3 regions of the Rhizobium skierniewicense Ch11 genome follow, and region 2 is predicted to be linked to each of the others. Evidence: riboswitches for the same ligand, from Rfam matches in the RefSeq annotation. Region 2 holds a riboswitch; each other region holds the start of a gene.
The links. A riboswitch is a leader RNA that binds a small molecule or an ion and turns the genes downstream of it on or off. The one in region 2 is predicted to bind thiamine pyrophosphate.

Region 1 (3,277 bases), on a different contig from region 2:
TATATTGAAAGACTGGTGTCCTGCTTCTGCACGAGCAGGAGATTGGCGGAATTGCTCAAGATTCTGTCGTTGGAGATCATCAGTTGCGCCGAGTGGACGTCGCGCAGGTGGCGACCGAGGCTGTAGGGCGTCCCGTTTTTGTAGCCCATGATGCCGCAGATCAGCATGGCGTGATTGACGATCTCGAGAATGGTCTCCGACGAGCAAATCTTGACGTTGTTCATGGCGATGGCGAACCCCATCGACATCAGCTTGTCGGGATCCGACTTGGTACTTTCATAGGCCTTGAGGCCGGCGATAACATTCGATTTGACAGTCTGCAGTTTGCTCGACACCTCTGCCAGACGGATAGCGCCCGGTGGGGCGACACCCGGTGATTTTCGTGCGGCGGAACGAACGAAGGCCTGTGCCCGCAAGACCGCGTCAGAGGCAATGCCGTACCAGACGCCACTCCACAAAAGATGCGATGTGGCCAGCATGGATTGCGCGGCGATTTCAGCAAAAGGCTTGGAGAAAATCTGCTCCGAGGGTGCTTTGCCCTTGAACAGGAAACCATCGGAGCAGGTGCCACGCATGCCCAGCGTGTCCCAGATATGGGTCCGCTCCAACGTGTACTGGTCTTTCAGGAAAACCGTCATGACCTGATCCGCGGGTGCAGCCGCTGCATTGGCGCGTGAGGTGATGAGAATGGCATCGGCGTGCGTGCCATAAGAAATGACGGTCGCGTCTTTTTCCAGCGTACACCAGGGACCGTCGACTTCGATGGCACAGATGGAATTGCGCATGTTGCCGCCAATGCCGCCTTCTGTCGTGGCGGACGCCAAAAGCAACTGCTCGGCGGCGACACGGCGCATGAAAGCCATGTGCCATTTGCTGCCTTCGCCATGTTCCACCAGGCTCGATGCCTTGATGTGATGCATGGCGAATATCATCGCGGTTGCAGAACAGGATTGGCCGAGGATGCAGCAAATATCGGCGATTTGCGCGATGCTGGCACTCTCTCCGCCGAGGTCAAGAGGTACCTGTATCCCCAAAAGACGTTCGGCGCGCAGGGCGTCGATGGCCTCTATCGGAAATCGTCCGGCGGTATCAACGTCGTCGGCATGCCGTGCCGCGATGGTCGCAACGCGCGAGGCGCGCGCCGTCAACGTGGCATCAGGCGGGGCGACCGACATGTTCATCAGGCTGCCTCTTTGCCATCGAGAATGGTTTTGACCGTGTCTTCTATGGACTTGATACTGGCGAAGGACTTGCGGTTGAGCATACTGTCTGGAAACTCGATATCGAATGCATCTTCGATGCCGAGCATCAGTTGAACGGACGCGAAAGAAGAAAGCCCGGCGGCGTAAAGGTCAGCCTCGTCTTCGATTGTATCGACCGGCACGGGGAGTTGACCAAATTTCGACAGTATTTCACGAATAGTTGAATTCATTCTCAGGTGTCTCCCTTTACGCCGCGTCATCATAGCGCATTCTTCGAGTTAAGCTCGAAAAAATAACATTCGAATAAATGGATAGGTTAACTTAGCGTAATTTTCCGCTTTTCAACAGTCTCCAGAGATGGCTTGACAAAATTGTGTGTCGGGTCTCTGATTGCGTCATTCACCAGGGGGGTCCCGTCAAGGGGCTGAGATACTGCTATCGCGCGCAGTGACCCTATGAACCTGATCCAGTTCATACTGGCGTAGGGACGGTGCAAACGCGGGAACAGCAGTTCGGTCGTGCCGAATTGGTCATATCCGTCCCGTGGTTTTTCGTCTTCATGCTCGAACTGGGTCTCCACTGTTTTTTTGCTTTGGAGCCTCACGATGAACATTGCCGCTAAAAATCTCTCTCCTGTCGTCACCACAGGTCCTTTGCCCGCTTCGACCAAGGTCTACAAGCCGGGCATCATTCACCCCCATATCCGCGTTCCCATGCGCGAAATCGCCGTACACCCCACGGCGGGAGAGCCACCTGTTACGGTCTACGATTCCTCCGGTCCCTATACCGATCCATCCCACGCCATCAGCATCGAAAGCGGTCTGCCCCGCCTGCGACACGACTGGGTCGTCGCGCGGGGCGATGTGGAGGCTTATGAGGGTCGTCACGTCAAACCAGAGGATAACGGCTTTGCCACCGGCGAACGTTTGACGCCGGAGTTTTCTCATCGTCATCAGCCATTGAAGGCCAGGGATGGCAAGGCGGTGACGCAGCTTGCCTATGCAAGGGCAGGAATCATCACGGCTGAGATGGAATACATCGCCATTCGCGAGAACATCGGACGGGAGGCGGCGAAGGACACGCTGGTGCGTGATGGCGAGAGTTTTGGAGCAAATATTCCAGATTTCGTCACCGCAGAATTTGTGCGCCAAGAAGTGGCGGCGGGCAGGGCAATCATCCCCGCCAACATCAACCACCCCGAGGCAGAGCCGATGATCATCGGGCGCAATTTCCTCGTCAAGATCAATGCCAATATCGGCAATTCGGCGGTTACGTCTTCCATGGCGGACGAGGTCGACAAGATGGTATGGGCCATCAGGTGGGGTGGCGATACGGTCATGGACCTGTCCACCGGGCGCAACATTCACAATATCCGCGAATGGATCATCCGCAATTCACCGGTGCCGATCGGCACTGTGCCGCTCTATCAGGCGCTGGAAAAGGTGGGCGGCATTGCGGAAGACCTGAACTGGGACGTGTTCCGCGATACGCTGATCGAGCAGGCCGAGCAGGGCGTGGACTATTTCACCATCCACGCAGGCGTGCGGCTGCATTACATCCCTCTGACCGTCAACCGCGTCACCGGCATCGTCTCGCGTGGCGGCTCAATCATGGCCAAGTGGTGTCTGCATCACCACAAGGAATCGTTTCTCTACGAGCATTTCGACGAAATCTGTGACATCTGCCGCGCTTACGACGTGTCGTTTTCGCTGGGGGATGGGCTGCGGCCCGGCTCTATTGCCGACGCAAACGATGCCGCACAATTTGCCGAGCTGGAAACGCTGGGCGAGTTGACGCAGATCGCTTGGGCGAAAGATTGCCAGGTGATGATCGAAGGCCCCGGCCATGTGCCGATGCACAAGATCAAGGAAAATATGGACAAGCAGCTGAAGGTCTGTGGCGAAGCGCCCTTCTATACGCTTGGGCCGCTGACAACCGACATCGCGCCCGGCTATGACCACATCACCTCCGGCATCGGGGCGGCGATGATCGGCTGGTTCGGCACAGCCATGCTGTGTTACGTCACGCCGAAGGAGCATCTTGGTCTGCCGGATCGCAACGATGTGAAAGTCGGG
Region 2 (3,277 bases):
CTGCCCCTCAACGACGGCCGTTACCCCCTTGCCGCCCAGCGCCTTGGCGTCGCTGGCCGCTGGAATATCAACGCCGTGTTCGGCAGCCTTGGCAAGAATGGACAAGGCAAGCGGGTGGCTGGACCCTGTTTCGAGGGCGGCTGACAGACGCAAGACGTCCGCTTCTGTGAATTCGAAAGGAACGATGTCGGTAACCTTCGGCTTGCCTTCGGTCAATGTACCGGTCTTGTCCAGCGCAACGGCCGTCAACTTGCCAAGACCTTCCAGAACCGCGCCACCTTTCATCAACAGACCCTGACGCGCACCGGCGGAAAGGGACGCGGCAATGGCAGCTGGCGTGGAAATGACCAATGCGCAAGGGCAACCGATCAGCAGAATGGCAAGGCCTTTGTAGACCCATTCGTCCCATTCACCCCCCATGAAGAGTGGCGGTATGGTCGCCACCAAGGCTGCAACCACAACCACGGCCGGTGTGTAATATCTGGAAAAGCGATCGATGAACCGTTCGGTCGGCGCTTTTTTCTCCTGTGCTTCCTCCACCAGCTTCACCACGCGAGCAATGGTGTTATCCTGCGCCGTGGCGGTCACTTTCACCCGTATGGCACCATCGCCATTCACAGTTCCGGCAAAAACGGTGTCACCGGGCTTTTTATGAACCGGCACGCTTTCCCCCGTTACGGGTGCTTCATCAATGGCGCTTTGGCCAGAAAGGATCGTTCCGTCGGCCGAAATGCGGTCACCGGGACGCACGAGTATAATCGCGCCAAGGGTAAGGCTTTCGGCAGGCACCTCCCGGGTTTTTCCGGCCTCCTCGACAAATGCCGTCTTGGGAACGAGCGCCGCAAGAGACTTGATGCTGTCCCGGGCTTTACCGGCGGCCACACCTTCCAGAAGCTCCCCCACAAGAAACAGGAAGACAACCGCAGCAGCCTCTTCCGTAGCATTGATCACAAGCGCGCCCACGGCGGCGATGGTCATCAGCATTTCAATGGAAAACGGCGTTCCGGCGCGGGCGGCCATAAAAGCACGTCGGGCGATGGGAACGAGACCGACAAGCATCGCGGCGGTGAAAGCGTAGAACTGAATATCCGGGACCAGATGGCCGATCCCATAGGCAACGACCAGCGCCAGACCGGCAAGAATGGTCGCCCGCCCCTTCTTGCTTTTCCACCAAGGGCCATTGCCCGGGCCATGGTCGTGACCATGCAGCCCCTCAACGGCAACCGAAGTCGCAGCAAGGGGCGCGTGACTATGACCATGATGGTCGTGATTGTGACCGTGATCATGGGAGCAACTAGGACCGTGCTCATGCGAGGCCACCGGTGCGCTGGAGCCACCCGCAGGCAATTGCTTGACCTCATAACCAAGCCCGCTCACCTTTTTGCCGATGGCAACCAGATCGCTCCTGTCGTCATGGCTGACGGTCATCGTTCCCGCTGTAACGGACACCGATACATCCTCCACGCCATCCATGCGACGCACCGCAGTGTCGATCTTGGTGGCACAAGAGGCGCAGTCCATGCCCTCTACACGAAATCTGGTCTGCAAAGCCGTGCTCATCAGGTGGTCCTTCTCATCTGTGAGCAAAGCCTTACGACCTATAGCCACTAGAGCTACAAGAGGAAAAACAGTATTTCACGATATAAAATTGGAAAGGACTCCGCGTATGTGCATGGAGCCTGTTTCCAAAAATCTGGCGGGAACCACCGGTTCAGCGTAGCGATGATTGACATCACTCTTAAGTTTTCTTAAAAAATCAACCAGTTCGAGGGGTGCGCTTTTCAGCGCTGAGATGACTTGGTCAAACTCTTATTTACCTGATCCGGGTCATGCCGGCGTAGGAACGGAACAGTCTGCCAATGGTCAAGCTTTTCTCTTCTTCCTTCGTGCGTGATCTCCGTGATGATACATCTGGAGCGAGAGACCCATGGCGAGCTTCCCGACGGCAAACAGCGCTGCAGAGCTTCTGTCGCGTGTACGGCAGCGACGACCACGGGTGCATTGCCTGATGAACACCGTCGTTCAGAAGTTCACCGCTGACGGCATCACCGCTGTCGGCGGCATCCCCTCCATGACCTCTTCGGAAGAGGAAATCGAAAGCTTCGTTTCCAAGGTCGACGCGCTGACCGTCAATCTCGGCACGTTGGATGCCGCGAGACGCAAGGTCATTCGCATTGCCGTGGAGGTCGCAAATGCCGAGGGTAAACCTTGGATCGTAGACCCCGTTCACTGCGATTACTCGCCCTCACGGTTGATGTTTGCGCAGGAACTGATCACCCTTCACCCGACGATCGTCCGCGGCAACGCGGCCGAAATGGCTGTTATCGGCGACATCGGCAAAGCGCTGCGCATACAGACTGGCCCTGAAGATGAGCTGAAGGATGATGGCCGCAAGATCAATATCGTCAACGGCCATCCATGGATGGCGAAGGTGACCGGCACCGGTTGCCTCTCCGGCGGGGTGATCGCCGCTTTTATGGCCGTCGAGCCTGACGCAATGTTGGCGGCCGCAGCGGCGCTCACGGTAACAGGCGTATCGGCGCAGCTTGCCGCCAGACACGCACGCGGTCCCGGTACCTTCGAAGCGGCCTTTCTGGACGCGCTGGATACGGTCAACACCAACGACATTCTGTCCCTTGCAAGGATTGAGCACAATGAGGATTGATTACAGGCTGAACGCTTTGGTGGACGCATCGCTTGCCGATATCGCACCCTTGCCGGAACTTGCAGCCGTTGCGGCACGGCACGGCGCAACGATTATCCAATATCGTGACAAGCAAGCATCGACCCGCGAGATGATTGAACAGGCCAGCCTCATGGTCGAAGCCTTGAAAGGGACAGGCGTTCCTCTTGTCATCAACGACCGTGTTGATGTGGCATTGGCATCCGGCGCAGATGGCGTGCATCTGGGCGCCGACGATATGGATGCGCAGACAGCCCGACGCTTGCTGGGACAGGACGCGATTATCGGCCTGACCGTCAAGAACATGAGCGACGCAGAGCGTGTTGCCCGAGCGCCTGCGGACTATGCTTGCATTGGCGGCGTCTTCGAAACGGTCTCCAAGGTCAACCCAGATACGCCGGTTGGCTTGGAGGGGTTGCGCGACCTCCGCACCTATCTTCGCAACCATCGGCCCGATCTGCAGGTCGGGGCTATCGCTGGCATCACGCTGGAGCGGGTCGAACCCGTTATTCAGGCTGGCGCCGATGGTGTTGCCGTTATTTCTGCACTTTTCCGCGCCGTGGATATTGCGGCAGCAACGGTTGATTTCCGCCA
Region 3 (3,277 bases), on a different contig from region 2:
CAAGTCGAGCCCGGCGATCGCATCTGCCTCGTCGGCCGCAACGGTTCGGGCAAATCCACGCTGATGAAAATCGCTGCCGGTCTGGTCGAGGCGCAATCGGGTGAGATTTTCAAGCACCCTTCCGCCACCATTCGTTATCTGGATCAGGCACCGGATTTTGCCGGTTACGAGACGGTGCAGGCCTATGCCGAGGGGGGGCTGGGACCGGGTGATGATGCCTATCGCGTCACCTATCTGTTGGAACATCTGGGCCTGACGGGACAGGAACATCCGTCCAGCCTTTCCGGCGGGGAAGCGCGCCGCGCAGCACTCGTGCGCGTCATGGCGCCTGAGCCCGATATCCTGATGCTGGACGAGCCGACCAACCATCTCGACCTGCCGACCATCGAATGGCTGGAAAGCGAATTGCAGCAGACGCGCAGCGCGCTGGTGCTGATTTCGCATGACCGTCGTTTTCTCGAAAAAGTCTCCACCGCCACCGTCTGGCTGGACCGAGGACAGGCACGTCGTCTCAGCCGCGGTTTTGCGCATTTCGAGGAATGGCGCGACAAGGTGCTGGAAGAAGAAGAGCTGGAACAGCACAAGCTCGGCAAGGCCATCGAGCGCGAAGAACACTGGATGCGCTATGGCGTGACGGCGCGTCGCAAGCGCAACATGCGCCGCGTCGGCGAGCTTCAGGCCATGCGCGCCGACTACCGCGGCCATAAGGGGCCACAGGGTTCCGTGCAGGCAACGGCGGCAGAGGGGCGCGAGTCGGGCAAGCTGGTGATCGAGGCTCATGCCATCACCAAATCCTATGGCGAGCGGGACATCGTCACGCCGTTTTCGCTGCGCGTCCATCGCGGTGATTGCATCGGTTTTGTCGGACCCAACGGTGCTGGTAAGACCACGCTGTTGAAAATGCTGACGGGCCAGCTGAAGCCTGACACGGGTAAAGTCAAACTCGGCACCAACCTGGAAATCGCCACGCTGGACCAGAAGCGTGAGGATCTGGACCCGAACGACACGCTGGCGCAATATCTGACAGATGGCCGTGGTGAAAACCTTCTCGTCAATGGCGAGCTGAAGCATGTCACCGGCTATATGAAGGATTTTCTGTTTGCGCCTGAACAGGCCCGTACGCCGATCCGCAATCTCTCCGGTGGGGAGCGCGCCCGTCTCATGCTGGCGCGCATTCTGGCCAAGCCCACCAACCTTCTGATCCTTGACGAACCGACCAACGATCTGGATATCGAAACGCTCGATCTACTGCAGGAAATCGTTGCTGGGTTCTCTGGCACCGTTATCCTCGTCAGCCACGACCGCGACTTTCTCGACCGCACTGTCACTTCGACGATCGCGCCTGCCAACCCGGATGCGCCGGATGGCCGCTGGATCGAATATGCCGGTGGTTATTCGGATATGATGGCGCAGCGCAAGGGCGCGTCCGACGAGAAGAAGAAAGCCGAGAAACAGGATAAGGCAAAATCCTCATCCAACGCAGCGTCCGACCCGGCCAAGGCGAAGGGTAAGCTCTCCTTCAAGCAGAAATTCGCGCTCGAAAATCTGCCTAAGGAGATGGAGAAGACCCAGCTGGAAATCGCTGAGTGCGAGCAACGCATGGCCGACCCCAATCTGTTCGTCAAGGACCCGACTGTCTTCAACACACTTGCGACTGAAATGTCGAAACTTCGCGAAAAGCTCGAGGCCATGGAAGAAGAGTGGCTCGAGCTGGAAATGCTGCGTGAGGAGTTGGGAAACTAAGGCCGTTGGCGTTGACGCCATCTTGCTAATTCACCGATCTCCGACTACACATCTGCCTAGATCTAACGGGGTGCTTTGTTCTTTCAGGGACAAGGCTGAGAGGCGTTGCCAACCCGAAGAACCTGATCCGGTTAAGACCGGCGGAGGGATTAGACGGCTTCCATCCAGACGCCTGTTCCCCGTAGCCGATGTCGAGGAGGTGCTGTTGATGTATCGTCGTTTATTCCTTCATTCGCTCCTTGCCGCGTCTTTCGTGTTGCCAGCTATTGCTGTCGCACAGGATACGAAAACGCTGACGATTTACACCTATGAGAGTTTCGTTTCCGAATGGGGACCGGGTCCCAAGGTCAAGGCTGCCTTCGAGGAGACCTGCAATTGCACTGTCAACTTCGTCGGCGTTGCAGATGGTGTGGCGCTTCTCAACAGGCTGAAGCTTGAGGGTGCAAGCTCCAAGGCGGATGTGGTCGTCGGGCTTGATACGAACCTGATCGCCGAGGCCAAGCAGACGCGGCTTTTGGAGGTGTCGGGTATCGATACATCGGCTGCTAAGGTGCCTGGTGGTTTTACCGATGATATCTTCGTGCCCTATGATTACGGCCATTTCGCTGTCATCTACGATACGAAGACACTGAAAAATCCACCGAAAAGCATGAAGGATCTGGTCGAGGGCGACCCTTCGCAAAAGATCGTCATTCAGGATCCGCGCACGTCTACGCCGGGCCTCGGTCTGCTGCTCTGGGTGAAATCGGTCTATGGCGATAAAGCACCAGACGCGTGGGCCAAGCTCAAGAACCGGGTTTTGACCGTTACCCCTGGCTGGTCGGAATCCTACGGCCTATTCACCAAGGGCGAAGTGCCGATGGTGCTGTCCTACACGACGTCGCCTGCCTATCATATGGTCTCGGAAAAGACGGATCGTTATCAGGCAGCCAGTTTTGAAGAGGGGCATTATATCCAGATCGAAGTCGCGGGTATCTTGAAGAACGCGCCGGAACAGGCGCTGGCAAAGCAGTTTATGGCCTTCATGCTGACCACGGGATTTCAGGATGCCATTCCTGAAAATAACTGGATGATGCCGGTCGCTGCCACATCCGCGCCCTTGCCGGAGGCTTTCTCCAAGCTGGTTCAGCCGTCAAAGACGTTTGTGATGTCTTCCGAAGAGGTGGCGAAGAACCGCAAGGCCTGGATCGATGAATGGCTCACTGCCATGAGCGTGAAGTAAGGCGGATCGCCGAGCATCATGAGCGAGCACCGCGACAGTCTGAGATTTATCGTCAGTGGAATGGTGGCATTTGCCGCCATTCTGCTGTTCATCTTTCTTGCTGTTACGGCTTTATTGTCCTTCGACACGAGCGCCACGACCACTGACTTGTTCGATACCTATACGCTGCGCATTTTGCGCTTCACGCTCTGGCAGGCGACACTTTCGACGGCTCTATCCATTGCGCTTGGTTTGCCGGTTGCGCTTGCGCTTGCCCGGCAGAGGGCATTTCCCGGCCGGATCTGGATTATTCGCCTGATGGCGGTGCCGATG

Region 1: it holds a riboswitch for thiamine pyrophosphate, as region 2 does, so the genes downstream of both, thiC (phosphomethylpyrimidine synthase ThiC) here and EKM04_RS13620 (hydroxyethylthiazole kinase) in region 2, are expected to answer to the same signal.
Region 3: it holds a riboswitch for thiamine pyrophosphate, as region 2 does, so the genes downstream of both, thiB (thiamine ABC transporter substrate binding subunit) here and EKM04_RS13620 (hydroxyethylthiazole kinase) in region 2, are expected to answer to the same signal.

The regions. Positions count from the first base shown of each region.
Region 1 is NZ_RXPG01000003.1:324,637-327,913, forward strand. Features, by position in the region: gene EKM04_RS03090 (acyl-CoA dehydrogenase family protein) at 1-1,181, opposite strand, end outside; gene EKM04_RS03095 (acyl carrier protein) at 1,181-1,432, opposite strand; TPP riboswitch at 1,597-1,708, shown strand; gene thiC (phosphomethylpyrimidine synthase ThiC) at 1,808-3,277, shown strand, end outside.
Region 2 is NZ_RXPG01000016.1:227,049-230,325, reverse strand. Features, by position in the region: gene EKM04_RS13625 (heavy metal translocating P-type ATPase) at 1-1,560, opposite strand, end outside; TPP riboswitch at 1,759-1,862, shown strand; gene EKM04_RS13620 (hydroxyethylthiazole kinase) at 1,928-2,665, shown strand; gene thiE (thiamine phosphate synthase) at 2,655-3,277, shown strand, end outside.
Region 3 is NZ_RXPG01000003.1:202,429-205,705, forward strand. Features, by position in the region: gene EKM04_RS02575 (ABC-F family ATP-binding cassette domain-containing protein) at 1-1,743, shown strand, start outside; TPP riboswitch at 1,800-1,909, shown strand; gene thiB (thiamine ABC transporter substrate binding subunit) at 1,952-2,965, shown strand; gene thiP (thiamine/thiamine pyrophosphate ABC transporter permease ThiP) at 2,984-3,277, shown strand, end outside.